Regions from separate parts of the Shewanella sp. 8A genome, predicted to be linked through region 3. Evidence: predicted binding sites of a transcription regulator. Region 3 holds the regulator's gene; each other region holds the start of a gene.

Region 1 (7,522 bases), on a different contig from region 3:
GATTCTTTTCACTAAACTTGGACAGACGCGGCACCAGCCACTGAATCGCAAAGCTTGGCGACATGCTCACGGTCAACGAACCAATAGCACTACGTGCGAGCAGCCTATCGGTCGCATCAGCCAATTGAATAAAGATGTCCTTAATATCGAGAAAATAACTCTGGCCTTCCTCGGTTAGCAGCAGTGAACGATTTTTTCGGCGAAATAATTTTAATCCGAGAAAATCTTCCAGCGCTTTAATTTGATGACTCACCGCAGCCTGAGTCACAAACAATTCTTCAGCCGCTCGAGTAAAGCTCAAATGCCGTGCGGCGGCCTCAAATGCTTTAACCGCATTCAGTGGTGGTAAGCGTCTTGACATAGTGATCTCTATCTCAATTTTTAATTAGTTTTTCTAATCCGTATTGTTACATTTAATCGTTTGTAAAGGCCAGCATTTTTGATTAAATTTTGCGCCAACGAAACACATGAGTTGGACAATCTCGAACGGGTGATGGGAATGTCTGACAGCAATACTTTGTCAGCCCGGAGGCGACTATGTTCAATTTAAAATCTGCTTTTGCGTTAGTGTTAGTCAGCGCACTCAGTGCCAATGTCTACGCTAATGTTATCAATGCCGAAATTATTATCGACACCAGTGATTTACAAACAAGTATCAATGCCGAACTGACGGCAACGATGGAAAAAATGCACCAAGAAGCACTGCAAGATCCCACCTTATTGATTGCCGATGAGGTGCTACCAGCACAGCAAGTGGTCAAAACCGAGTAAATTGCACTGCTTCGCAATAACATAAAAACCGCATTCCAATGCGGCTTTTTTGTATTCGTAATCCCGTAGATTGCTGCATATCAAGGTCAAACCTGAGGCTTGACCTTGCATACGCTTTGCTGGTTATCGCTTAAGGGCGGTAAACCTTAACATTGTGATAACCTTGCTCAATCAGGTAAAGTGCCTGTAATTTACTCATCACGCCACGCTCACAGTACAGCAGGTAAGTCTTTTGCTTATCGAGATCGGCAAACTGAGTCGCTAATTTGAAGAAAGGAATGCGCTTGATTTCCACGCCTTCAATCTCCAGCGGTTTATTCTCTTCTTCCTCTGGGGCGCGAATATCAATCACCACTTCATTGGTGTCGATAGCAACAACGGTCTCAGTTTCAGTGATACGGGTATTCATTTGTTCTGCTATCTCCCGGATATCAATGGCCACGGCTTGCTCTACGATACGGTCAATCAAGTCCTCAGAGAATTTGGTCTCTTCGGCCTCAACCTTAGCCAGTACCGCTTTAACAGTCGGCTTTTGTGAAATCACCCCGCAATATTCCGGCATAGACTTAGCAAAATCTTCGGTGCCGATACGACGGCATTCATTGATAATATCTTGCTTATCCATAGTGATCAGCGGACGCAAAATCAACATATCGGTGCAACGATCAATCACGTTTAAGTTGGTTAAGGTTTGGCTCGACACTTGACCCAAGCTTTCACCTGTTACAATCGCCTGAATGCCCATACGCTCGGCAATACGTGCAGCGGTGCGCATCATCATACGCTTGAGCACCACGCCCATTTGACCGTTGTCGATTTTCTCTAAAATCTCGGCCACCACAGGCTCAAACGGCACGGACACAAACTTCACCTTGTGGGATTCACCATAGGTTTTCCACAAATGGTAAGCAACCTGCTTAACGCCAATCTCGTGCTGCGCGCCGCCTAGGTTGAAGAAACAGTAATGGGTACGAGCGCCCTTCTTAATAAATTGATAACTCGATACGCCCGAGTCAAAACCGCCCGAAATTAACGACAACACATCTTCCTGCGTTGCCATTGGGAAACCGCCTAAGCCTTCGATACGCTTAGTCACCATATACAGTTTATCGCCCTCGATTTCGAGGTTAACAGTGACTTCGGGGTTCTTTAAGCGCACGCCAATCGCATCGGTAAACTGGTTTAAACCACCACCGACATAACGCTCTACTTCAATAGAGTTAAAATCGTGATTACCAGTGCGCTTGACACGTACACAGAAGGTTTTGCCGGCAATTTGGTCACGGTAAACGGGCAACACTTGCTGATAAATATCATCCACAGAGGTAAAGCTGTATTCATCCACTTGCACTACATGGGCGATCCCAGGGATACAGGCTAAACGCTCACCAAAGGCCTGAGCTAATTCAGGTTTATCATTTGGCACCTTTACCCAAATACGGTCCCATTGACGTTGCACTTTAGCATCTTCATCAACTTTTTTGAGCACGTTACGGATGTTGGTTTCAAGCATTTTAGTGAAGCGCATGCGCACAGGCTTACTCTTCATCATGATTTCTGGGTACAGCTTTACAATAAACTTCATGGGATTTCCGCGGGCAATTTTGGCAACAGCAAAATTGGTTAAAAGAATAATCGCCGGATTATAACAAACTCACGGCGATTGGCGCACCTGTTTCCACACAAGGGCTGCTCGTGGCGTGCGCTTACGCACAGTTGAACTTATAGTCAAAAAAGCCCAAATAAAAAAGCCGTGAGCAAGTCACGGCGTTTTTATCAAATAACTGATTTGGATTAAAAACTATTTACCTACTTGAATTTCTTCGGATTCTTTTGCTTTACCTTGTTCAATCGCAATCTCAACTCGACGATTTCGCGCACGATTTTCAGGCGAATCATTTAGGACAATTGGATTATTTGAGGCCATACCGACCACTTTCATCCGTTTAGGATCAAAACCCTTGACCTGCAATAACACATCAGCCACAGCTACAGCACGTTTACTGGAGAGATCCCAGTTTGAGCTATAGAGCTCATCACTTATCTGCATATCGTCGGTGTAACCCGATACGGTGATAATTCCCGGCACATCTTTGAGCAACTCACCGACCGAGCGCACCACTGGTTTAAATCGCGGTTGTAGGAAACCAGAGCCTGAGGCAAATGAACCTTTTTCACGGATGCGAATAATAATTTGCTGTCCAAGTGACTCAATTTCAATCGCCCCATCAGTGATCTCTTTATTGAGCTCCTGCGCCATTTTTTTCACTTGCTGATTGATCTTATCCTGCGCTGCCGCAGCCTCGGCCTTCACCGCATCAGCGGTTTCTTGAGCAGTGGCCGTTGCTTCACCACCTCGCTGCGAACCGTTCTGTTGTTGTACCCCACCCGCACTATCATCTTCCCCCGCTTGGAAATCCAACGTGGGTTCGGTCATTTCATTGGTTTGTTGGTTGATGATCTCAATCGGCGTGGGATCGGGACGACCAGGACGGAACTCGAGGGCAATCACCGAGGTCCCCTTAGGAATATCTTTAACTTCGACTTTGTTTTGCACCCCAAATGCATACTTCATCGAACCTGCGATCTGCTTAAACTTCATCACATCCATTTCGGAGAATGACAGCAGCAACACGAAGAAACACATCAAGAGGGACATCAAATCGGCAAATGTTGCCAACCAGAGTGGTGCTCCGGGCGGTGGACAGTTGCACTTAGCCATGGGCTACTCTCCGTCCGTTGTATCGATTTTCCGCTGTTTTTCAGCAAGATAGTTCTTCAAAAAGCCTTCAATTACTCGAGGGTTTTGGCCATCTTGAATCGCCAATACCGCATCCATAATCAAGTTACGGTTTAGCATTTCCTCACCCATTCTAAGGCTTAATTTATCGGCGATAGGAATACACACCATGTTAGCCACTACCGCACCATATAGGGTAGTTAACAACGCAACCGCCATTGAAGGGCCAATCGATTTCGGGTCCGACATATTGGATAACATCGCCACCAAGCCCACTAGGGTACCAATCATCCCCATCGCGGGTCCTACGTCACCAAAAGCCCGGAAAATGGCGATGCCGTTGCGATGGCGCTCTTCGGTGAGGGCGATATCTTTTTCAAGCGCGGCACGTACCACCTCACCGTCATGACCATCCACTAACATATCGACGGCTTTTTGCATAAAACTGTTGGAAATTTGTGCTTCTTCAAGAGCAAGAAATCCACCTTTACGCGCCGCATCAGCCATCGTCACTGATTGTTCGATAAGATCTTCAGGTTTATCAATTTTAAACATAAAGGCTTTTACTGCGATTTTTACCGCACCTAAAAACTGTTTTAAATTGAATTTCATCATCACGACAAAGAAGGAACCACCAAACACGATAAAGACGGAAGGAATGTCGATAAAAATTGCAATGCCGCCGCTGGTTACCATGGCCCAAAGGATAAAACCAAAGCTCCCGACTAGTCCAATAACTGTAGCTAAATCCACAACGGCTCCTCAATATTCTGTATAAACGACATGATACTGACTCTATTGGCAAAATAACACTAAATGTCATCCGTCAACGGTTAACACTTTGGTCTTAACCCAAGCCTTATTTTATGATGTCTTAAGATGATTATAAGCATAATGCTACTATTGTCATTTATCGGACAAGCTCTAAGCAAGTTTAGCGGCAATTTCTATTTTCTGAAAAAAATTCAGCAACAAAGCGTGCTATCGAGCAAATATCCATCGACTGAATTTGACCCTTGAGCCGCCCTGATATACCTTGTGTCCGCTCTTTCAAAGGAATTATTAACGTGGCAAAGAAACCCGAAAATCTCAGTTTTGAAGAATCCCTTGGTGAACTCGAGCGCATCGTTGCTGAGTTAGAGCAGGGCGATGTCTCTCTCGATGATGCGTTAAAACAATTTGAACGAGGCATCAATCTGGTGCGTAACAGCCAGGCAAAACTTGAACAAGCTCAGCAAAAAGTGGCCATTTTACTCAAGCAGGATGAAAATGCGCCCCTCTCTCCCTATGCCGTTGAGGGCGAATAAGCGTGTTAGTCAATGCAATAAAAGAATATCAACAACGAGTTGATAACCAATTAAAACAACGTTTTAGTACACTCGAAGATACAGCTCCTCAGTTAAAAGCCGCGATGACCCATGGCGCCCTTTTAGGGGGAAAACGCATTCGTCCCTTCTTGGTTTACAGTGTCGGGCAAATGTTTGGCGTAGCACTTGAAAAACTCGATGCCTGCGCCGCCGCGATTGAATGCATCCACGCCTATTCGTTAATCCATGACGATTTACCCGCTATGGATGATGATGCACTTCGCCGTGGTCAACCCACAGTGCATATCGCTTTCGATGAAGCCACCGCAATTCTTGCTGGGGATGCACTACAAACTTTAGCTTTTGAGATTGTGACTGAAGCCGTGCCAGGGATTACCAGCGAGCAACATATCGCTATGGTCAGAGCATTGGCAAAAGCCTCTGGTTATCGGGGGATGTGCGGCGGTCAAGCCATCGACTTAGCCTCCACCGATAAGCACATTGATCTTAAAGCATTAACTCAACTGCATAATATGAAAACAGGGGCGCTGATCAGCTGCGCCGTTGAGTTAGCCTTGATCGCCGCGAACGCGCCAAAAGATCAATATCAGACTATGATGGAATTTGCCCATGCCGTAGGACTTGCCTTCCAAGTCCAAGACGATATTCTGGACATTATTGCCACCACGGAAGAACTCGGCAAACCTCAAGGCTCAGATGCCGAGTCAAATAAGAGTACTTTTCCGCAACTACTTGGACTGCAAGGCGCAAAAGATACCGCCGCGCAACTGATCCAAGAGGCACTATCAGCGCTGGCTAAATTGCCATACAATAGCCAGTTAATTGCAGACTTCGCCCGCTATATTATTGAGCGAAGAATATAAAAAGAGACGAAGTATCTCGCTATGAGTTTGGACATTTCTCAGTTTCCGGTGTTGGCACAGGCCAACACACCTAATGAACTCCGCCAGCTTCCACAGGCCCTATTACCCCAATTGGCCGATGAGTTGCGGGAGTTCCTTCTTAAGTCCGTTGGCATGTCCAGCGGACATTTTGCCTCTGGGCTTGGCACTGTCGAGCTGACTGTTGCCCTGCATTATGTCTATAACACCCCGTTTGACCGTTTGATTTGGGATGTTGGTCACCAAGCCTATCCCCATAAAATCCTCACTGGTCGCCGTGATAGAATGCACACCATTAGGCAAAAGAACGGTTTACACCCCTTCCCTTGGCGGGAAGAAAGTGAATATGACACCTTTAGCGTAGGCCACTCAGGCACCTCCATCAGTGCCGCATTAGCCATGGCCGTTGCAGCCGAAAAAGAACAGGCAGGCCGTAAAGTGGTTGCCGTGATTGGCGATGGTGCAATGACAGGCGGCATGGTGTTCGAGGCAATGAACCACGCGGGTGATTTGCACAATGATATGCTGATGGTGCTAAACGATAATGAAATGTCGATTTCAGAAAATGTCGGCGCACTCAACAATCACTTAGCCCAATTGATGTCAGGCCGCTTCTACACCACGATTCGTGAAAGCAGCAAGAAAGTGCTCAAGGGCATGCCTGTTATCAAAGAAATGGCCAAGCGCACCGAAGAACACCTCAAAGGCATGGTGGTTCCTGGCACACTGTTTGAAGAGTTAGGCTTTAACTATATCGGCCCTATCGATGGCCACGATGTCGATGCCCTAGTGGAAACCCTGCGCAATATGCGCAATCTAAAGGGGCCACAAGTGCTACACATTATGACCAAAAAAGGTCGCGGTTATGAGCCAGCAGAAAAAGATCCTATCGGTTGGCACGCCGTCCCTAAATTTGACCCATCACAATTTAAGAAGCCAGCGACTAAGCCGGGACTACCAACCTTCTCTCAAGTGTTTGGCAAATGGTTATGTGATATCGCTGAGCAGGATGAAAAAGTCTTAGGCATTACCCCTGCCATGCGTGAAGGGTCGGGTATGGTGGAGTTCTCGCAGCGCTTCCCAAAACAATATTTTGATGCAGCCATTGCCGAGCAACATGCGGTGACCTTAGGCGCAGGGTTTGCCTGTGAGGGCTATAAACCTGTGGTCGCCATTTATTCGACTTTCCTGCAACGCGGCTATGATCAGCTGATCCACGACGTCGCATTGCAGCGTTTACCCGTACTATTTGCGATTGACCGTGGAGGTATTGTCGGTGCCGACGGCCCAACCCATCAAGGGGCGTTCGATTTAAGCTTTATGCGCTGTATCCCAAATATGGTGATTATGGCGCCATCGGATGAAAATGAATGTCGCCAGATGCTGTATACCGGATATTGCTATGATGCAGGCCCAAGCGCGGTACGCTATCCAAGAGGTAGTGCAACAGGTGCGACTCAAGTTGAAGCCATGACGGCACTGCCAATTGGTAAAGGGGTGATTAAGCGTTTAGGCAAACGTATCGCGATGCTTAACTTCGGGACTACCTTAGCCGCAGCACTCACTGCCGCAGAGAGTTTAGATGCAACAGTGGTCGATATGCGCTTTGTGAAACCGCTGGATGTGGATTTAGTCAAAGAGATGGCGCAAACCCACGATGTGCTCGTCACAGTGGAAGAAAACGCCATTATGGGCGGCGCTGGCTCAGGTGTGCTAGAGCTTCTGCAAAAGCTTAAAATGCCTAAACCTGTACTACAAATTGGCTTGCCCGATGAGTTTATTAAACATGGATCACCAGAAGA
Region 2 (7,522 bases), on a different contig from region 3:
GGCTGGGCAATCACCGCAACCATCGCCAATAATGCCGTTATAACAGGTCAGGGTATGGTGGCGAACTAAATCGAGCTGCTGATATTTATCGGCTAATGCCCAGGTTTGGGCTTTGTTGAGCCACATAAGCGGAGTGATGATCTCAAGCTTTTTATCCATGCCTTGCACCAGTGCCGATTCCATCGCGCGGACAAAGTCGTGGCGACAGTCGGGATAACCCGAAAAATCGGTTTCACACACGCCGGTGATAATCGCCTCAGCCCCTAACTGATAGGCGTAGATCCCCGCTAGGGTTAAAAACAGAATATTACGCCCAGGCACAAAGGTATTGGGCAGGCCGTTTTCCATCAACTCGTGGGATACGGGGATCGCATCCCGGGTGAGGGCTGAAATCGCTAACTCATTGAGTAAGCTCACATCCATCACTTTATGGCTAGTGATCTTTAAGCGCTTGGCGAGGGATTTAGCAACTTCAATTTCTTCACGGTGACGTTGACCATAATCGAAGGTGATCCCGTGGACTTCATCAAACTGAGTTAAGGCTTGAATAAGACAAGTCGTTGAGTCTTGTCCGCCACTGAAAACCACTACCACCTTTGAAACTGATGCTGCTGACATAGGATCCACTTAAATTGACACATAAAATAGGGCGTAAGTGTAACTCAGGCGCTAGGGCTTGCAAACTCTTTGCTGGCGCGTGGCGACGGGTATATCGCTCTTGGTATCACTCTGTCTGAGGCGGTAAAAACTTGCAGCTGCAGCTAAAATCCTCTATAACTGCCGCCCCAGAAAAACGGAACGCTAGCATGAATTACCCAGTCAACGAAGTCTTTGAAACCATTCAAGGTGAAGGTGTCTTTACCGGAGTGCCCGCCATTTTTGTGCGTTTACAGGGTTGCCCTGTGGGATGTGCTTGGTGTGATACGAAACAGACTTGGGATCTGCTTGAGGAAAACAAGGTGTCACCCGAACAAGTGATTACCGTCGATGGTTCCGTGGGGCGCTGGGCTAACCATACGGCGCAGAGTCTTATCGAGGCGTTCAACGCTAAGGGATATACGGCGCGCCATGTGGTGATCACTGGTGGTGAGCCTTGCATGTACGATCTGCATGAATTAACCCACACGCTCCATGCTGCCGGCTTTGCCACTCAAATCGAGACCAGTGGCACCTTTGAGGTGAAGTGTGATGCTGATACCTGGGTGACTGTCTCGCCCAAGATCAATATGAAAGGGGGTTATAAGGTGTTAGCGCAGGCCTTGACCCGCGCCAACGAGATAAAGCATCCGATAGCGACCGAACATCATATCGACGAACTCGATGAGTTACTCAAAGGGATTGATGTGTCAGGGAAAACTATTTGTCTGCAACCCATCAGCCAAAAACCAAGGGCAACGGAATTAGCGATGAAGGTGTGTATTGCCCGCAACTGGCGTTTATCGATTCAGACCCATAAGTACTTGAATATCGATTAATCGCTACTTAGCGCTGTGCACTTTTCTTTAACGCTCCGAATGGGGCGTTTTTTTATCAGCAAAATCTATGAATTAAAGACAATAGTCTTAAGTAAGCGATAAAAAATAACTTTGGATAAGGTGGAATGCTAGAAAGAAAACTTGGGGAATAAAGCGGTATATAGCGTGATATGAGAAAGAGTGGTGGAGGGAGAAGGATTCGAACCTTCGAAGGCGGAGCCGTCAGATTTACAGTCTGATCCCTTTGGCCACTCGGGAACCCCTCCACATATTTTCTTCAACTTTTAGTCTTACTCATCGAGTCTGATTTTAAAGTTATCTTAAATCTTGGCCAGATTTAAGGGTAAAGCAAGTTTACAGCAGACTAACGATTGACGAACAACAGAAGATAAAAGTGGTGGAGGGAGAAGGATTCGAACCTTCGAAGGCGGAGCCGTCAGATTTACAGTCTGATCCCTTTGGCCACTCGGGAACCCCTCCACGAGTATCTTTTATAGCATCGCTAATTGTTAGTGCAAATGGTGGAGGGAGAAGGATTCGAACCTTCGAAGGCGGAGCCGTCAGATTTACAGTCTGATCCCTTTGGCCACTCGGGAACCCCTCCTCAATTGCGGCCGCCATAGTAGTCAGAAACCTTAGGCATGTAAAGTCTAAATATGAAAATTTTCCTAAAGTTCTTGTTCAACTGGTCGATTAACTGACAACGAGTTGTTTTAGCGATGTTTTTTTATGCAAATCGATGTTCCTTTAATCAATGAAGCCCAAATTGGCTCCCGCTTAAATGCGGCAATCGAACACAACAGGCGAGGTGAGTTTGCCCTGTTGCTGTCGCTATTGTCTGCTGACGCGAGGGACATGGCGCAGTTTCAATGGCAAAAAGAACTCGATACTGCCGAAAAACTACAACGTCAGTTTGAATTACCACCAAAACAAACGTTAGTGGCGGATTTATCCTCAGACAATCATATTATCGACAATAGCGCCGTGTTTATGCAGCAAGGGGCAAGAGCATTTCAATTGCAACAGGCCTTGCGACCGGAAGCATTAGTGATCCGAGGTGGTGAACCCATCGCCATCGCCGAAGCCTTAAGTAACTGTGAGTTTACAACTCGCTTGCGTCAGCGGGGACAATTGCCATCTCCTCAAGTTGAAATCATGCACTTTGCCGATCAACTGGCGATCCAACGTAATTTGATCCCACGCTTAACCAGTGCTTAATGCTACTGAGGCTATTTATTATCAAAGGTATTATTTCGGGTAATAAGCGTGAGCAATACCAGAGTCTCTCTCATCATCATTCCCTATAATTAGTCGTTAGTGATATTAATGTTGAATCGCTTATGTTGAGTTTTTAACATGAGACCATTAGAGAGGATAACCCTATGAAAGGTATCATTGCAGGACAAACCCCCACAGTAAACGACACATGTACCGATTGCGGCAGCTTTGTCGACATCGGTGCTGTGATTGATGAACAAGATACTGTGCTTGAGTTGCAGTTTACGGGTGGCGAGGCGGAAAATGAGGCGGCAAAGATGGTTGAGCGTGCTCAGACACGTTTTCGACACACGCAAGCGAGCGTTACTCGAGGTGAAACGGGGGTGACGCTCAAACTGGTATTTGATGTCAGTGTCGAAAAAATGATTTTCCAGTTAGAGAATGGTCTATAGCGCAACCCCTGTGATACAAGTCGAGGTTAATTTGTAATAAAGTGTGGCCGATGTTGCGGTTTTAAATGTAGATAGTATAATCTGCGTCAACAAAAACAATGATAAATCGGCTCCATTAACACTCCTATCTTTAGTGTGTTAGTCGCAGCAGTATCGTTTTACCCAACACGAAGTTTTGTAGGGATCAGAGTGAAGCGACGTCAGCATCAACACTTATTAGAGTCTTTAGTCCATTCTACGGCAAAGCAGCAGGGTGATTTCACTAAGACGGCAGAGTTAGCGACAGAGCTACTGTGTCAGAATTTAGCGGTCTCCTTGGTGTCGGTGTGGATTTTTTCTGCCGAGCAAAACACCCAATCTCTCGTCGCCCAGTTTGGGGCGATGGCGCTGCAGGACATCTACCGTCCTAAACTGCTGCAAACGGTGCCGCGTTATTTAAATGAACTAAAAAATCACAGACATATAGATGCTGGTAATACGCTTATTGACCCGCGGTTGACAGAATTAGTCGATAGTTATTTTATTCCACGCCAAATTTTATCTAGTCTCGAAGTTGGCATCCGTATCAATGGCCATCTTGAGGGCGTGCTCTGCATTGAGCGTGCGCAGCTCACACACCATTGGCACGATAGTGAAATTCATCTGGCTTGCCAAATGGCCGATCAATTAGCCCTCACTCTTGCTACCAAACATGCTTACGATAAAGAAGAACGTCTCAGCCTTTTTCGCTGCGCCATAGAACAATCTCGTCAAATGACTATGTTGATTAACTTGCACACTGAAAAAGTGGAGTACGTTAACCAAGCCCATCAGGATATTAGTGGTATTTCGCGCAGCAGGAGCGTTGGCACTAATTTACGTGATTTAACTTTTTTCAAACAGCACAATGCGTTAGCTGAGCAGACCTTAGCAAAAATTTTCAGAGGTGAACTGGCAAAAGGTGAAGTGCAATTTAATCGTGCTGATGGTAGTCGTTATTGGCTGAAATATGTTGTGAGCCAATTTATCACCGATAGAGGCAATCATTACGCTTTAGTGTCGGGTGAAGAAAGTACGGATGAGCATAACTACAAAGCGGAGTTGGAACGTCTGGCGTGGCGTTGTAGCTTGACTGGACTTAACAATCGCAGTCACTTTAATCGAGTGCTCGAGCGAACAACACATGGGCTACTGTTGCTAGTCGATTTAGTCGCCTTTAAGCGTTTTAACGATACTTATGGTCATGAAAATGGCGACAGCCTGTTGATTGAGATTGGCCGGCGCTTAAAGCATTTTTCAGACATCAACAAAGCGACTGAAATCGCTCGTGTCGGTAGTGATGAGTTTGCGGTATTACTGACCGACGATAACGCAGTTTATGATTTGGGTTATATCAGCACCCGCTTATACCAGCATTTAGCCATGCCGATATTAATTGGCCGTGAACAAGTGGAACCTAAACCCGCACTGGCCGTGGTTGATATTGCCTCGGTGGCAAATTTATTTGCACCACTGACCTGCGCCGATATTGCAGTGCAATATGCGAAGAAGAAAAAGGGCACAGCAATTCAAGTCTTTAACAGTACATTGCTGAGTGCGTTTAAGGAAGATGCGCAAATTGAACGCGATTTGCATAGTGCTATTCGCGGTCGACAATTTGAGCTTTATTACCAGCCCTTAAGGGATCTCGAACAGCAAACTTATATCGGTGCCGAAGCGCTTATTCGTTGGCATCATCCCAAAAGAGGCGTGCTATATCCCGGCGCGTTTATTGATATTGCCGAGCAATCGGGGATGATTAATGCGATAGGCAGTTGGGTATTAGAGGCGGCCTGTCGGCAATTGAATATTTGGCAGCATCACAATGCCGATCTTAGCATGCATGTTAACGTGTCTCCGCGGCAGTTTTTTAGTGGTAATTTGTATGAACAAGTATGGCAACTCTTGACCCGTTATCGTTTAAAGCCCAAAACCTTAATTTTAGAAATTACAGAGACGGAACTCATGGGCGATATTCGCCATGCGACCTTATTGTGTCAGGAGTTGGCTGAACTGGGGGTAGGCTTGGCTATCGATGATTTTGGGACGGGTTACAGCTCGATGCGCTACCTTAAACAGTTTCCTATCAGTAAGTTAAAAATCGATCGCTCGTTTATTTCAGATTTGACGATTAGCCGCGAAAGCCAAGAAATCGTCTCGGCCATTATTGCGATGGCGAGTGCGCTCAATATTTCCTTGACCGCAGAAGGGGTAGAAACCGTTGAGCAGGAGGCGTTTTTAGCCAAGAGTTTGTGTCATCAGGCACAGGGATATTTATACAGTCCAGCCCTGCGAGAACCCGAGTTTGCGCAGTTTTTGCTGGCCGCGAAACAATCGAGTTTTATCGCCCACTAAACCAGATGTTCGTATTGGTGTGATGAAAAAATAAAGGCAATCAATTGATTGCCTTTATTTTATGAGTCGATTGTTTTATGAATCGATAGTTTTATGAGTCGATACTGTCATCAACAACTATCGTGTTAAGCAGCACTGTTTAAATTTCTTACCACTCTGGCAAACACAGGGATCGTTGCGCCCAGGGCGTTTGGCCTGCATTTGTTGTCCTTGGGTATAATACCAACGGCCCTGTTCAAATATAAACTCAGATCGTTCATAGATTGCATCAATCTCACCCGCGAGTTTATACCAAGCTTTGAAGGTCACATTGCCGCGTTGAGTACCATCGGGATAGATTTTTTCATTCGCAGCTAAGACCTCAAGCCCTAACCAATGTGGATGTGGGCCTTGCTGTAGTTGTTCGAAGGTTAAGCCATCGAGAAAGTCTACATGGTGAGTTTTAATAATGTAATCAAAATTTTTCCACACAAATGCGCAGTAGCGTGAACGCATTAGTTGTTCGGGACTGATGGCCACTTGAGTCCCAGAATCAACATTAAGGTGCAAAGTTTCACAACAGTGCTGATAAGGTTTTTGGCTGCCACAGGGACAATAGGCTTCTGGTGTCATGAGTGTAACTTGCTCAATAATAAAGATTATTACTTTGGTTTTTTACTGTCAGGTAACGGGGGAAACTGACGGCCATAGTAAAGATTTGGCACAGGCTTCGCATTCAAATAAAAACTAGGCTCGGCTCGATTGTTCATATCAAGGGTGACATTCCAGCGGTGCTGGGTGTCTTTTTGTGTGCCAATGACGAACTTGCCTGCAAATTCACTCACGGGTTCGCCAGTCTCTTCGGCGGGATAAAAACGCACTAAATAATAGCCTGTGTCGAACGCGCTGTTGCCTGATAATTTGCGGTTTAGCACCCGAAAGTCGATATCGATACGGGCCTTTTTGGTTCGGATTTTATCAAAAAAGCGTTGATAAATGGCGACAATATTATCACGGCCGTAATAAATTTCTTTACTTTGACTTTCTGACAGATAACTTGCGTCTTTCGCATAAATCTCGGCAGTGACGTCGTGATTAAGTTCATTAAATGCTTGAGTAAACAAAGGATAATTCGCATTTATCAATTGATCTGTTGTCATGCTGGTCTTGGCTTTTGAGGGGGTCGCAAAACTCGGCAGCGACAATAGGCATATCAGGGCTAGCAGCAAAAATCTCATTACATTATTCTAATCAAGCATTCATGGCGCCACTATAATGGAGGTGCCCGCTGAACTAAAGGGGTGAATGTTTACAAAGTGTGTTTCTGTTGTAAAAGTGCACACTGAGAGTGAAGAGTGGAGGAGCTTGCCATGCTGGATAATGAATCGGCACTATTTTTTGAAGAAATGGCGGGAGTTGTGCCACTTAAAGGTGATGTCAAGGTGGTGAATTTACAACCTAAGGCATTAACGGATGAGCAAATTCAGCGCCGTGATGCGCTGCAACGTGAGGCTTATTTGGCTTGTATGCCGCTGGATTTAAGCTTGATCCCGATTATGGCATCCGATGATATAGCCAGTTTTAAGCGTGAAGGGGTTCAGGGGGCTGTTTTTAAGCGCTTAAGGCTGGGGCAGTACAGTATTAAAATGGAGTTAGATGTGCATGCCTACCGTTTGAGTCAGGCCAGAGATGCGTTACTCAATTATTTGTTAGCGGCGCAGGCCCATGGGGAACGTTGTGTGATGCTCATTCATGGTAAAGGCCATAACAGTAAACCCGTGGCTGGATTGCTTAAATCAGCGGTATGTCACTGGTTATCTCAGCTTGATATGGTACTTGCCTACCATTCTGCGAAAACCGAGCAGGGCGGCACGGGCGCCTTATATGTGATGTTGACTAAATCCGAGCAGCTTAAGATTGAGAATAAAGAGGCAAATCGTAAGGGAATGGGTTGGCGTTAATGGATTTGCGAACGCATTGATTTCTCTGATTGTCGCGAGCGTTAGACGTTAATACTGGAGCTTA
Region 3 (7,522 bases):
ACATTTGCTGATGCGGCAGCGGCCGCTTTAACAGGAGCCTTCTCGGCGAGCGCAACTTCGGCCTGAGGTTTAACCGCTGGAGGGGTTACCGGAGTAACACTGGCTTTAGGCACAGCAGGAGCCGCAGCAGATGTGGCAGGAGTGGGAGTCGGTTTCGCAGATTCCACTTTTGCAACAGCTTTGGCTGGTGCCCCACCTTTTCCATGAAGTTCGTCGAGTAAACGCTCAAATTCATCGTCAGTAATTTCGTCTGAATCGACAGCAACAGCAGTTGGTGTTGACACTGGCACAGCAACAGTTTCAACCTTAGGCTGAGGTGATATAGGTGTATCTACTTTGCCATTAAATTTTCCTGAACCATGAAGCTCATCAAGCAGGGCTTCAAACTCATCGTCAGTGATATCATCACCCGAGCTGGTAGCTTGTTGTACTTTGGGCTTGGCTGTATTTGATACAGAGGGAATTGACGCAGTGGGCGCTGCCACAACATCAGCATTAGTAGTGTTAGTCACACCGGGACCTTTTCCACTACCGTGCAGTGCATCAAGCAAAGCCTCAAACTCCGCTTCATTAATCTCATCAATACTTGAGTTTGAAGAACTCGCAGCCTCAACAGGCATCTCTTCAACTGCGACAACGTCAACAACAGTTTCAATAACGGGCTCGGGTTCGGGCTCAGCAATAGATTCAGGCTCTGACGCAGTTTGTCCTAATTCTGACGGCAGAGGCTCACCAGAACTAAGTAACTTTAATTTTGCAAGTAATGCAGCATCAGCAGGATCTTGTTGCTCTCCCTGCTGGGTTTGAGCAAACATGGTGTTAATTGCATCAACAGCCTGAAGAATAATATCCATTAATTCTGCTGTGACACTGCGCTTGCCAGTACGCAATAAATCGAATGTGTTTTCTGCCTCATGGCAGACATCAACCATGGGAGTCAAACTTAGGAAACCTGCGCCGCCCTTTACGGTGTGAAACCCCCTAAAAATGGCATTTAGCAAGTCAGTATCATCAGGATTATTCTCAAGGGCAACAAGCTGCTCTTGAAGCAACTCTAATATTTCCCCCGCCTCGATTAAAAAGTCCTGGAGTATCTCTTCATCTACATCAAAGGCCATCAAATTGACTCCCAGTTAGAAACCCAGACTCGATAGCAGATCATCCACTTCGTCTTGACCTGTTACTACATCTTGACGAAGCTCGGCATTCATTATCGGCCCTTCAGCTTCAATATTATTTTTCTGAGTAATCTGACTCTCAATCATTGGCTGTTCACCAAACACCGTCAGCATAGACACCAGATTACTTTCAACTTCCATCACTAGATCGATTACCCTGCGGATCATTTGTCCAGTCAGGTCTTGAAAATCCTGCGCCATCAATATTTGGTTGAGCAATTCGCGTAATCGGTTTGAGTCCAATTCACTTCGCGACATCAAATGCTGAACGTTATGGCAAAGCACCTTAAAATCACTGAGGGCAATTTCACGACGCATTAATTTGTCCCACGATGGCATCACTTGTTGGATGTTCGCGGTTAATGCATTCGCTAACGGCAAGCACTCCTCAACAGCATCCATAGTCTTATTTGCAGCTTGTTCAGTCATGTCAATGACATAACTTAGCCGTTCCTTAGCATCGGGTATTTCTGTATTTGCTAACTCAACTAACCGATTATCGATTTGGAAATCCATAAGAGCGCTATGCAATTGGCGAGTGAGTTTGCCTACCTCATCAAAAAGTTCCCTCTGAAGAGGAGCTGCCAGTTCTCTTAATAAATCATCAGCTTGATTTTGTTCATTCGCGCTTAACAGTTCGACTAAACGCTGAGCATGCTCGAGCGTGATGAGCCCTGATGTATGTGACTTCATAGCTCATCCCTGCTTAAGCGAGTCGTTCAAATATTTTATCTAGCTTCTCTTTCAATGTTGCTGCGGTAAAAGGCTTTACCACATACCCATTCACACCCGCTTGTGCAGCAGCAATAATTTGTTCACGTTTTGCCTCGGCAGTGACCATTAATACCGGTAGATGCTTCAAGGAGTCATCGGCCCTAATGGCTTTAAGTAAATCGATACCCTGCATGCCTGGCATATTCCAGTCTGTAACGACAAAATCAAAATCGCCTTTTTGCAACATTGGCAAGGCGGTTGAGCCATCGTCCGCTTCCTGGGTGTTGTTAAAGCCCAAGTCTCGCAACAAGTTCTTGATGATACGTCTCATTGTCGAAAAGTCATCAACGATGAGAATCTTCATATTCTTGTCCAAGGTTTCCTCCGGTGAGCTGACATTCAGTGCTCAATTAATAATTATACTTATGTCCAATGCTTGAGTTTGCCTTTGAGTCGCAACATTGCCTGACTTAATATCTGGCTAACACGCGATTCGCTTACCTCAAGAATGGCGCCAATCTCTTTTAAATTCAATGCTTCATCGTAATATAACGATAGCACTAGCGCGTCCCTTTCGGGCAATAATTTTATCGCCTCAACAAGTGCAGAATGAAACTGGGTTTCTGCCAAGACCTCAAACGTACCATCGCTAACATCATCACTTGTAGTGAGTATATCCTGTGATACGCCTAAGTCTTCTATCCCTATGATTTTACCAACAGAAACATCATTAAGAATATGATGGTACTCATCGAGCGTCATATCAAGTTTTTCTGCAATTTCTGTGTCGCGCGCATCACGACCTAGCACTTGCTCTAATTCATCAATGGCTTGGGCAACTCGACGATTATTTCGGTGGACAGAACGAGGAACCCAATCGCCACGGCGGATTTCATCCAACATGGCGCCACGGATCCTTATGCCGGCGAAGGTTTCAAACTTTGCACCTTTACCGCCATCAAACTTAGATGATGCTTCTAATAATCCCATCATCCCCGCCTGTAGCAGGTCATCTAACTGCACAGAGGCAGGTAATCTGGCGAGCAAGTGATGTGCAATTCTTTTAACCAACGGTGCATACTGTTCAACGATTGACGTTTTATTGTCTAAACAAGTATACGCTGCGGCTTTATTCACTCGTTTTTTCCTCTTGAAAATCTGGTCGTTGAACTAAGCGCTCAACGAAAAACTCCAAATGCCCACCAGGTTGCTGTGGTACTGGCCAGCTCATAATTTTATTCGCTAGACCTTGGTAAGCAATCGCAGCGGGAGACTTAGGATAAGCTTCAACCACTAACTTTTGCTTGCGAACCGATTTACGCAAATTTTCATCAAATGGAATGGTCGCAACTAATTCAAGTGCCACGTCCAAGAATCTGTCGGTCACTTTACTGAGTTTAGCAAACAATTCCATACCTTCGCGTAAACTACGCACCATATTTGCAACAATTTTAAAGCGGAAGACGCCGTGTTCACGGCTGAGGATTTTGATTAACGCATAGGCGTCAGTAATAGACGTTGGTTCGTCACAAACAACAACCAACACATCCTGTGACGCACGGGAGAAACTGAGTACCATGTCAGAAATCCCCGCGGCAGTATCCACGATGAGGATATCAAACTGGGTGCGCATCTCACTGAAAGCACGAATTAAGCCCGCATGTTGCGCAGGACTTAGCTCAACCATGCCCTGAGTACCCGATGTGGCTGGCACAATCCCAATACCTTTAGGCCCCCGGACAATAATGTCATCTAACTCAGCATCGCCAGACAATACATGGGAAAGGTTACGTTCAGCACGGATCCCTAACATGACATCGACGTTTGCTAAGCCAAGGTCAGCATCAAGCACTAAGACACGCTTGCCCTTCTCGGCTAATGCTACGGCAGTATTGATGGATACGCTGGTTTTACCCACACCACCTTTACCACCCGTAACCGCGATTACTTTCACTTTTTCGTTATAGGGTTGATTCATCATACGTAAACCACTTGCTTGATCCAGGGTCATAACTCTACTCAAATGCACAGGTCATATTATCTGACCACGCTGTGTCTGGTAACGATTGTTGTTCTGTGTTTTCTAAGGCCGCTAATGCTTGCTCAGCGAGCATCAAAGTATCAGCAACTTTCATATCTTCGGGCACTCGCTGCCCATCCGTAACATAACTTAATGGCAATCCACTTTGGATCAACACACTTAATGCGCCCGCTAAAGACACAGATTCATCAAGTTTGGTGAGTACAACACCAGATAAGGGAATGCGTTTAAAGTGATTTACAGCATCTTGCAGCACGCGGCGCTGTCCTGTGGCAGACAGTACCAGATAACTGCGGATAGGTATTCTGCTATTTGCAGTTAAATTATCAAGTTGCTGGTAAAGCCGCATATCTCGTTGGCCCATACCCGCGGTATCTATCAATACTAGCTTGCGATTTCTAAACTGATACAGAATTTGCTCTAGTTCAGCAAGGTCATGGGCTTGTTTGACTGGGCAGCCCATGATTTTGCCATAGGTGGCCAATTGCTCATAGGCGCCAATACGATAATGATCTGTGGTAATCAATGCCACTTGGTCAGCACCATGGTGAGCAGCAAAGCGTGCGGCCAGTTTAGCCAAGGAAGTGGTTTTCCCCACTCCAGTGGGACCAACTAATGCCACAACACCGCCTTGCTTAACAATATCATCACCTTGATTATCAAGCATATTCGCAAGACTTTGCGGCAGTGCACGAACTAATTCTGCAGGAGTATAGTGTTGGCTCAGCGCAGCTAATTTGTTTGCCACCGCTGGTGAAAACTCGGCCTCCAACAACTTTGACTCCAGCATGGCACCGACAGGGTCGATACGCTTTTTATGCTCAGTCATCAATGCTGAAACCTGATGGGTCAACAAATTACGTAAGGATGATAACTCGTCGCGCATGGCTTCAAGATCGGCATTTTGCTTTTGCGAACTCTGTGACTTTTTATCGAAGGGATTGCCCATATCACGGCGCTCAGCTTTAGGCGCAGCTGCGGTAGCTTGTAATCCTTTAGCCCATGCAGGAAGCTCTGCATCTTGTTGTTGATGCGTGAGTTGTTGGTTTAAACGATTTTGTTGCTTCTCAAGCAAGGCTTGGAGTGAGTCCGCTGGCGCCGAGGGTTTTAGCTTAGTTTCAGCGCGGATAGGCGCTTTGGCACCGAGCGAAACTAAGTCATCACTCACATCCATAAAGGTCGGAGTCGCAGCAGGCGCTTTCGCTTTTGGCTCGTCGTAGTCAACGGCAGCGACAATCTCAATACCGCCGTTCACCTTTTTATTGGACATAATCACCGCATCGGAGCCGAGCGTGTCCTTCACTTGGGCCAGTGCAGCACGCATGTCTTTGGCAAAAAAACGTTTAATCTTCACTTATGCGTCCTCTACTGGCCGACGGCAGATACGATGCGTATTTGCTTTTCATCGGGGATTTCTTGGTAAGAAATCACTCTGAGATTAGGAATAGTATATTTAACAAAGCGAGACAGGGTCGCACGTAACATACCAGACGTTAGCAAAATGGCAGGCTGTCCGACCATTTCTTGCTTTTGAGCGGCATCCGCTAAGGATTGTTGCATACGCTCCGCAAGACCTGGCTCGATATTGGGACCATCTCCACCCGTTGCTTGCATTGATTGATGCAACATCTGTTCCAACTCTGGCGCCAAAGTTATGACGGGGATTTCGAGTTCAGGGCCAGAGATCTCTTGAACGATCATGCGCTTCAATGCAATACGCACCGCCGCAGTTAACACTTCAGTATCGTTACTCTTAGTGCCGTATTCTAACAAAGTTTGCACTATGGTACGCAAGTCTCTGACAGAAACTCCTTCATTTAATAGGTTTTGCATCACTTTTACGACATTTCCGAGCGGCATCACATCAGGAATAAAGCCATCCACCAACTTAGGCGAGTGTTTAGCAAGCATATCCATCAGTTGTTGCACTTCTTCGTAACCTAAAAGTTTTGCTGCATTATTCGTCAATATTTGGCTGATATGAGTTGCCACTACCGTCGCGGCATCCACTACCGTATACCCTAAGGTTTGGGCATGTTCACGCAGCTCAGGGGCAATCCACACGGCTTCGAGACCAAAGGCAGGATCACGGGTCTCAATGCCATCTAACTTACCGTACACTTGTCCCGGATTAATGGCGAGCTCGCAGTCATGGCGAATATCCGCCTCCCCTACAACAACGCCCATAAGAGAAATACGATAGGCATTAGGCGAAAGGTCTAAATTGTCACGTATGTGAACCGCAGGAACCAAGAATCCCAATTCTTGCGAAAGCTTTTTACGTACACCTTTGATCCGGCTGAGTAATTCTCCACCTTGACCTTTATCGACTAAGGGGATTAAACGGTAACCCACTTCAAGACCGATAGTGTCAACATGATGCACATCGTCCCAGCTAAGTTCCTTAGGCTCTCTTTCGGCTCTTTCCGTTGGGCCCGTTTTGACTTGTTCGAGGGCTTTGGCACGTTTAGCCTCATTACGTTTAAATATAAAATAAGCCGCACATCCCGTTAAAACGGCGAAACTTAAAAACGCCATGTGCGGCATTCCAGGCACAATCCCCATAACGAACAATACGCCAGCAGCAATCCCTAGCGATTTATGACTGTCAAACATCTGACTCATCAACATCTGACCCATATCGCCAGATTCATTTTGGCGAGTTACCATCAATGCCGCAGCAATTGACAGTAATAAGCCTGGGATTTGGGCGACTAACCCGTCACCTATTGTTAAGAGGGTATAAATTTCAACCGCTTGAGAGAATGTCAAACCATGCTGCACAATCCCGATAATAAAACCACCGAGAATGTTGATCACTAAAATCATGATACCCGCGATAGCATCGCCCTTAACGAACTTAGACGCACCGTCCATTGCGCCATAAAAGTCAGCTTCGCGGGTGACTTCAGCCCGCCTAGTTCTGGCTTGATCTTGATTAATGATGCCCGCATTTAAGTCAGCATCAATTGCCATTTGCTTACCGGGCATCGCATCCAAGGTAAAGCGAGCACTCACCTCAGCAATCCGGCCAGCACCTTTGGTAACAACAGCAAAGTTGATAATAATCAGAATGATAAATACAACTAGACCAACGGCATAGTTACCACCAATCACTACGGAGCCAAAGGCTTCAATGACCTTACCCGCCGCATCACCACCGTTGTGACCTTCGAGTAATACCACACGGGTCGATGCCACGTTAAGTGCAAGTCGAAGCAGTGTCGCAACTAATAAAACGGTTGGAAAGGCAGCAAAGTCTAAAGGTCTATCGGTATAAATCGCGACCAAAAGCACAATCAAGGCTAAAGCAATGTTAAAGGAAAATAAGATGTCGAGTAGAAACGGGGGAATTGGCAGTACAATCATCGCTAATGCTGCAAGCACTAGCGCTGGCGTACCTATGCCCTTAAAAGAGCTTAGCTTCAACTGTTTTACTTGGCCTAGGGAGGCTTTAACATCCATTCACAGATACCTAAACTTTGACGTATAACAGCCTAAAAGCAAAAAGCACGCCAACAACTAACAATCAGGTAGTGAAGCTAATATGTAGCTAGCTAACTTTACGTTAGAACACTATTTACTCGTT
Region 4 (7,522 bases), on a different contig from region 3:
ATCTGCAATCACGCCTCGGGATTTAACATAGCTTTCAGAAACATCGTAAAACCGATTAGCTAAGCCTTTTTCTGGTGTAGCAAAGAGAGCTTCAACACTAGACATATCCTCAGAAAGCACTTTATCAAGCTTAGTATCATCAATAGATAACTTACCATATCTATCTGTTGTGATACCTATATCATACAAAGCTATAGAACCACCATCTTCGGTAGGCACTCGTTCGCTCGCAATACTACGGAGTTGTGATTCAATCGAACGGATCATCGAGTCGCCCTGCAATGCCGCTGCAGTATTTGTATCTTGATCGTAGGATGACAGCTTATCGACCGTTGTAACTAAGCTATTGTAGGCATCAACAAATGCCTTAACGTTTGTTTTAACTGCATCGTTATCTTGTTCTATTTTGAGTGAAGTGGTTTTAGTAAGATCAGCATCTGTTAACTGTAAAGTCACACCTGTAATCGCATTCTTAACTTCATTAGTTTGCGAGGTGACTTTTTGATTATCAATGTAGAGGACAGCATTTTTTGCATCTTGAAGCGTTGTGGTATTCATTGCATCAAACATATTGCTAAGGCCAGAGCCTGTGGTATCTGTAGCCGTGATGCTGATTTGGTTATCTTCGCCAGATTTATCGGAACTAAAAACTAATCGACTTCCGGCGTCACTGGTTATAACGGTGGCAGTGACACCGACATTATCGGGTGCTTCATTGACTTTTTTCGCTATCGCATCAAGAGAATCCGTTGCCGATACGTCCACGGAAAAATTATTACCATTGACCCCAAAAGCTAGACTCCCCTCACCGACACCTAATGCAGGATCAGTTACATTCGTTCCAGCAATTTTATGATTGACAGCGAGCTGTTCAACTTTAATAGCATAACTACCTGTTTGAGCTGTTTTATCAGCAGTTGCAGTTAAATATGTACTATTACTAACGGATATTTTGCGTTGATTTAAAGCCTCACCGGTTTGTAATTTTTTTACGGCATCCTGAAATGTCGTCAGTGCGCTTTTTAAGGTTCCCATAGCAGAAACCTCAGCTTTAATGCTATCTTCTTGTGCTTTAAACATTGCTTCTTTAGGAGTTTTTTCAGCATCCACTAATACTTTTACAATCTTATCAACATCTAACCCTGAACCAATACCTGTCGCTGTTAATGCCATATAAACCTCTTACCTATCAACGGATATATAAAATTGTGTGAATTTTAAGCCTCTGTTTTCATCAAAAGCCCAGTCACTTCAGACAGTTTTTCGGCTAACTTGAGCGCTTCCTCACTGGGCATCTGCCTAATCACATCACCCGTATCTCTATCCAACACAGTGACGACGGCTTGACCAGAGTTTTCATCTACTTTAAAAGCAAGTCCTTTACGCATCATTGACATCATATCAGAAAGCTCAGATGCCACTTGAGTTAACTTTCTTGGATTTTGTTCATTCTCTGCCGCACTCTGCTCTGTAGACTGTTCAACCGCAGATACGGCAGCATCGCGTTTTAATTCAACATCCGCCGTAGGTGCTTTCAGTGGTACTTGAGCCAAATCAACACGGTTTGAAGCCGCCATTGATGTGCTTGCTATATTAATATCCATAGCGATACCTCACCATCTTAAGCATTTGTCTTTAACTGCCTAACAAACACTATAACTTTAATGACCATTTATGTGGCAAAGGGAGATCCGTCGCCGAACCTCCCTTAGAGCCTTATACTTCAGTATGTTATTAAAGTAGTGATAAGGCCACTTGAGGTAATTGGTTAGCTTGTGCCAACATCGCAGAACCCGTTTGTTGTAACACTTGGTTCTTGGTCATTTGCGATGTTTCTTTCGCAAAGTCAACGTCTACAATACGGCTCTTCGCATCAGCAACGTTAGCTTGCGTATTAGCACTATTGCTGATGTTATAAGCTAAACGGTTTTGTATAGCACCTAATTTTGCCCTTTGGTTATCAATTGACTTAATTGCTGCATCAATATTTGTTAATGAAGTACTTCTCTGGGCTGCAGTAGAAACCTTAACATCCGAAGCCTGTACCTTTAGAGCACTTGCAGTCACTTTAGACACAGAAACCGCTATATCCTCTTTATTCTGGTGTCCCACTTGGAATGTCTTACCAGTAGAAAATGAACCATCCAGTAACTTAGTGTTACCAAATGCTGTTGTATTAGCAATAGCAGTAATCTCAGTTGCAAGCGCGTCCAGCTCTGATTTTATAGCATCAAGATCGGATGTAGAATTTGAACCGTTTTCAGACTGAATAGTCAGATCACGCATACGTTGCAACATATTAGTTTGTTCTTGCATCGCACCTTCAGCAATTTGGGCAATTGAGATTGCATCGTTTGCGTTACGCATGCCTACGTCCAAACCACGGACTTGGCTATTTAAACGGTTAGAAATGGCTAAACCAGCCGCATCGTCCTTTGCACCGTTAATACGCAGACCACTGGATAAACGTTCCATGGAGGTGGCCAAGCCGCTTGCTGAAGTATTTAGGTTTTTCTGTGCTTTCAAAGATGTAACGTTTGTGTTTACTGTAATGGCCATGATCGTTTCCTCTTTATACCTGGCTTTATCTAAACTTGCCTGTCTGCTTAAGCCAGGCGGGTCTTAGTGGTTACAGTATATTTAACGGCCATCTTTTTTTTATCTTTAGTATTATTTTTAAAAAATTTTTATGTTTATAAAAAATCTTTTTTTTCATAAAGATAAAGCTTTTCAATTAAAAACTTTGCCTACTTTTCTAATCGTAGCTAGAAAAAGTAGGCAAAAGTACTCTACAAAAGATACGCTAACTTAAGCTTAGCCCAACAATGACAACGCCACTTGTGGTAATTGGTTTGCTTGAGCGAGCATCGCAGACCCAGTCTGTTGCAGTACTTGGTTCTTAGTCATAACTGACGTTTCTTTCGCAAAGTCAACATCCACAATACGGCTCTTCGCATCGGCAACGTTAGCTTGAGTATTAGCACTATTACTAATGTTATAAGCTAACCTATTCTGAATCGCACCCAAGTTTGATCTTTGCTTATCAATGGCTTTAATTGCTGCATCAATATTTGTTAGTGAAGTACTTCTCTGGGCTGCAGTAGAAACCTTAACATCCGAAGCCTGCACCTTTAGAGCACTTGCAGTCACTTTAGACACAGAAACCGTAATATCCTCTTTATTCTGGTGCCCCACTTGGAATGTCTTACCAGTAGAAAATGAACCATCCAGTAATTTAGTGTTACCAAATGCTGTAGAGTTTGCAATTGCTGAGATTTCAGAGGCTAATGCATCAATTTCTGATTTAATTGCATCAATATCAGAAGTTGAGTTCGCACCATTTTCTGCTTGTACGGTCAGGTCACGCATACGCTGTAACATGTTAGTCTGTTCTTGCATCGCACCTTCAGCAATCTGGGCAATGGAGATCGCATCGTTAGCGTTACGCATACCTACTTCTAAACCACGAACTTGGCTATTTAAGCGGTTAGAAATAGCTAGACCAGCAGCGTCATCTTTCGCACTGTTAATACGCAGACCGCTCGATAGACGTTCCATAGAGGTTGCTAAACCACTACTGGAGGTATTTAAATTTTTCTGTGCCTTCATCGAAGTCACGTTGGTATTAACTGTAATAGCCATGTTGAGTTCCTCTTCCTAGTTATACTGCCAAGGCTTGGAGCTTGGCTAAATTTTTAACAATTTATCTTACAGATGGATAGGTCTTTGCTTTCTGTTAAATAAAGTCGAACAGGGAAACAGAACCCACCTTACTAAACACGCTAGAGACTGCGTTCAATGCAAGCTGCTGCTTTGCAAATTCCGTAATCGCTGACGCGTAATCAAGATCCTCAAGTAGAGAAAGAGCAGATGTATTCAACACTTGTTCCTCGATGTGAGTATCTTTGTAGCTTTCAACGGCTTTCAGATTATTCCCCGCCACACTTCTGGCAGAACTGATCTGATTGACACCACTATCGATGTCATTCAATATCTGTGCCAACTGAGATCGACCTTGAGGTGTGTTAGCTGAATTAGGATCTTCAATTAATGCGATCGCACGACTGATTGTATCGAAAATGCTGACTTCAGACTGTGGCTCCATGGTGAAACTATCGCCAGCACTGGGTTTACCAGAGACTTTAACTTCAATGCCATTGAAACTAACGGGGGTAGTAGCATCAAAATTGGTGACGTTAGCCACTGGGTTATTGGCAGAGTCAAGCACTTGTAAATTTGTGCCACCTACGCCATTATCTGTGAAGTTAAATGTATATGTATCAGCGAGATAAGTTGATGTATCAGCAATTTTTGCCGCTTTAACACTAAATTCTCCCTGCTGACTGGCCAAATAATTGACGCTATAATCGCCAAGTCCATTTGGTGCTTTCATAAAAGCAGTATCGCCAGGTACATTAGTCCCTAGGGCTACACCCGTTTGTACTAAGCTATTTCTGACGCCAGAATCACCGCTGTAAACTATTTGGGGAGGTGTTGAGTTGTCGAAAGCAAATGGCTCTTTATCCGTGCTGTAACCAGAGAACATATAGTTGCCAGATTCATCCTTACTATTGGCAATAGACAGTAACTCTTCTAAGCTTCCTTTCATTTCATCGGCAATCATTTGCCGCTCAGAATCCGCTAGTGTGCCGTTTACCGCTCGCATAACTTGTTCACGTATGGAAGATGCCAGATTTTCGGCACTCCCCAACTTACTTTCAGTTACTGCTAATCGATTAGTCGCGTAGTCAATATTCTTCATAAATTGATCGACTAAGGCATTGCGTTGATTCAGGTTATCGATACCTAGCGCCGCAACGGGATCATCACCCGCAGTATTGACTTTTTTGCCGCTACTGAGCTGTTCGAGGATCTTGCTAGTTGCCGTTTGCTTTTGCAGTACACTCGTAATGCTTTGATTAAAGATCTGCGCGGATGATAGTCGCATGATTAAATCTCCTAACGCACTGAAGTTAATAGGGTGTCAAAAATTTGTTGTGCCGTAGTCATGATACGAGCAGAGGCTTGATAAGCCTGTTGAAAACGCATTAAATTGGCGGCTTCTTCATCTAAGTTGACGCCCGATTCGCTTTCTACTCTGGCATAGGCTTGTTGGTAAATAGCCTCTGCAGACCCTACACGCACTTCGGCCGCTTTTGTCTTACTGCCTATGTCAATTTTTGTATTTTCAAATACATCCGCTAAGGTTGACTTCCCCCCATTCATCACTTTACTTTCGCTCAACTTAGCCATAGCGACAGCATTAGAGTTATCACCCTCGGCGAAGGATAAATCGAAGGTAAATTTGTCACCCGCGGCTGCGCCGCTACTCTCAACTTCAAAGGTAAAACCAAATGCACTGATGCTCGGTGGCGTATAAGGCGCAGCAGCACCGAGTGATGCGCCTGATGCATCAAAGGCTTCAAAGGTCGGCGGCACGGCAGTTGTATTTAACTGAATAGTCAGCTCCCCCCCTTTTACAGGGAAATTCGCCGCATTACGGTCAGTAATTTGCGTGAGCTTAACTTGAGTGTTACCTGAGTTCGCAGTATCTGCGGTAATTTTGGGCGCCGCGGCAGCGATACCTTTAGGATCGGTCATCACTACTTCAATGCCATTCGCGGCCCCTGCGGTTGGACGAATGGCAAATCTGTCTCCAGAGGCCATGGCGCCAGCTTTAATATCAATAGAAAATCCAGCACCGCCTTCTAACTTAGTGCCGTTTAAGGTAAGCGGCGTTATCGCGCCGGTTTGCGTATCTCTCAGTTGATAGGTCGACGGCGCCGTAAACGACAGCTCATATGAGCCACCCGTTAAGGTACTGGTATCATCAATATTGACGCCTAAGGTCGCGTTACCTGTATTACCAGAAAGACCAGCAACACGGCCTAAGGACATTAGAGGATCGTTAATATCTTTGAACATATTTGCGCCAACTTGGCCATTAAGATCAAATCCTTGCGCTTGCAGTTTATTAAAGCTGTCTGCAACCCCTAAGGCCAATTGATCAAGCTCTAAGCTCGCGGGCATTAAGGTTTGGTCACGGTATTCAAACAATGCCCCCAACTGCCCTCCTAACTTGCTAGGATCAGCTTTTACGCTCTGTGAGCCAATGGTCGATACCAATTGCAATTCGTTGGGGAAGGGATCGCCCGTCGTCGTGCTCATCGACATCGCCACTTCCCCCGAAACCAACATGATAGAACCACCTAACATGATGCTCTTTGCCCCATTATCCAAGGGGATCACATTCACCTGCGCATACTGACTTAACTCTTGCACGAGCGCGTCTTGCTTATCTAATAAAATCGGATCTTGATTAGGCGATTTCATCAACTCAAGATTGAGATTAGCAAGTTCAGTGCTGATCTCATTAATGCGCTTAGTCATCCCAGTGATTTGATCATTGGTTTGATTTAGCTGCCCGTTCAAGGTTGACTGCATTTGATTCAAGCTATTTGCCAGTTGTTTGGCATCATTTAAGGTTGAGCTACGAATACCTAAATCAGCAGGTAAGTCTGCCAAGCTATTTAAGCCTGCAAACAAATCGTTCAAGCTCTGTGGTATCACTTTACCAATTTGGGAGAAAATTTGGTCCAGCTCACTAAGCTTGCCATAGCTAGCCTCAGCCGCACTCAGGGTCGTTTGGCCAATACGCAATTCGCGCGAGGCATAGTCATTATAAATACGTTTTACATCAGACACATATGTCCCAGTACCGTAAAAACCATTTCCAAGACGTTGAGAATCTAAGGTGGTTTGGGTTGCTACTTGTCGGTGATAACCCGCGGTATTGGCGTTAGCAATGTTATTACTGGTCACCCCTAGTTGCGACTGAGAAGCGAGCACCCCTGTACGGGCAATGTTTAATAGATCGATAGCCATTAGGCGATACTCCTCAACACTAATGTCTTATGAAGAATGATCATTTGTCTTCTCCTGGCAGTATCGATTTCAGCTCTTCACTGATGGACTGCATGACTTTAATCACTTTTTCAGCATATTTTGGATCGGTAGCGTAACCCGCATCCTGCAATGCACGGATAAACTGAGTCGGTGACGCTGCCACTTTCTTGGCATCTTGATAGCGCTCACCGTCAGCAATAAAGGAAACAAAATCGTTAAAACTATGCTCAAAATCGTTGTAAACCCGGAAATCGGCTTTTTGTCTAACGGCAATACCCTGCTCAAACTCCAAGGTACTCACGTTAGCTTTATCACCCAGCCAACGACGATCCGCTTTAATATTGAATAAGTTATGGCTAGGAGCGCCGTTATTTCCGCGAACAATTTTTTGCCCCCAACCAGTCTCGAGAGCCGATTGAGCCAATAACACTTCGGGTTTAGTGCCAAGGGCTTTAGCGGCTTTTTCGGCATGGGGATATAACGTCGCTAAAAATTCTTCACGGCTACCAAACTTAAGCGTCTTTTGCGTTTCTCTAAATGCCACTGTCGGCAATATTTGGCCGCTGATAACAGGTTCTATCGGTGATAAGGGTTGCTCAGACCAGGTAGGCTTAGG

The links. The regulator FliA, encoded in region 3, starts transcription of late flagellar genes. The targets are predictions, from matches to a motif close to CTAAAGNTNNNNNNNNNNNNGCCGATA.
Region 1: pomA (flagellar motor protein PomA) is a predicted target of FliA. The motif match lies at 4,423-4,449, and genes of this name have one in related genera.
Region 2: M0413_RS08620 (VC2046/SO_2500 family protein) is a predicted target of FliA. The motif match lies at 2,144-2,170, and genes of this name have one in related genera.
Region 4: M0413_RS05945 (flagellin N-terminal helical domain-containing protein) is a predicted target of FliA. The motif match lies at 2,642-2,668, and genes of this name have one in related genera.

Annotation. Positions count from the first base shown of each region.
Region 1 covers NZ_JAMDJP010000001.1:182,422-189,943, reverse strand. The annotation lists gene M0413_RS00850 (transcriptional regulator GcvA) at 1-361, opposite strand, end outside; gene M0413_RS00845 (hypothetical protein) at 538-771, shown strand; gene thiI (tRNA uracil 4-sulfurtransferase ThiI) at 902-2,356, opposite strand; gene M0413_RS00835 (flagellar motor protein MotB) at 2,573-3,493, opposite strand; gene pomA (flagellar motor protein PomA) at 3,497-4,264, opposite strand; gene xseB (exodeoxyribonuclease VII small subunit) at 4,579-4,818, shown strand; gene ispA ((2E,6E)-farnesyl diphosphate synthase) at 4,821-5,702, shown strand; gene dxs (1-deoxy-D-xylulose-5-phosphate synthase) at 5,724-7,522, shown strand, end outside.
Region 2 covers NZ_JAMDJP010000008.1:178,339-185,860, forward strand. The annotation lists gene queC (7-cyano-7-deazaguanine synthase QueC) at 1-618, opposite strand, end outside; gene queE (7-carboxy-7-deazaguanine synthase QueE) at 807-1,475, shown strand; tRNA gene M0413_RS08605 (tRNA-Tyr) at 1,657-1,741, opposite strand; tRNA gene M0413_RS08610 (tRNA-Tyr) at 1,871-1,955, opposite strand; tRNA gene M0413_RS08615 (tRNA-Tyr) at 1,995-2,079, opposite strand; gene M0413_RS08620 (VC2046/SO_2500 family protein) at 2,205-2,693, shown strand; gene M0413_RS08625 (DUF406 family protein) at 2,858-3,145, shown strand; gene M0413_RS08630 (putative bifunctional diguanylate cyclase/phosphodiesterase) at 3,335-5,518, shown strand; gene M0413_RS08635 (YchJ family protein) at 5,636-6,130, opposite strand; gene M0413_RS08640 (YybH family protein) at 6,160-6,735, opposite strand; gene smrA (DNA endonuclease SmrA) at 6,868-7,458, shown strand.
Region 3 covers NZ_JAMDJP010000027.1:17,762-25,283, reverse strand. The annotation lists gene M0413_RS17545 (chemotaxis protein CheA) at 1-1,118, opposite strand, end outside; gene M0413_RS17540 (protein phosphatase CheZ) at 1,134-1,871, opposite strand; gene cheY (chemotaxis response regulator CheY) at 1,885-2,268, opposite strand; gene M0413_RS17530 (RNA polymerase sigma factor FliA) at 2,316-3,029, opposite strand; gene M0413_RS17525 (MinD/ParA family protein) at 3,022-3,903, opposite strand; gene flhF (flagellar biosynthesis GTPase FlhF) at 3,908-5,287, opposite strand; gene flhA (flagellar biosynthesis protein FlhA) at 5,299-7,398, opposite strand.
Region 4 covers NZ_JAMDJP010000005.1:196,407-203,928, reverse strand. The annotation lists gene fliD (flagellar filament capping protein FliD) at 1-1,173, opposite strand, end outside; gene M0413_RS05950 (flagellar protein FlaG) at 1,218-1,604, opposite strand; gene M0413_RS05945 (flagellin N-terminal helical domain-containing protein) at 1,735-2,559, opposite strand; gene M0413_RS05940 (flagellin N-terminal helical domain-containing protein) at 2,815-3,642, opposite strand; gene flgL (flagellar hook-associated protein FlgL) at 3,737-4,948, opposite strand; gene flgK (flagellar hook-associated protein FlgK) at 4,960-6,885, opposite strand; gene flgJ (flagellar assembly peptidoglycan hydrolase FlgJ) at 6,926-7,522, opposite strand, start outside.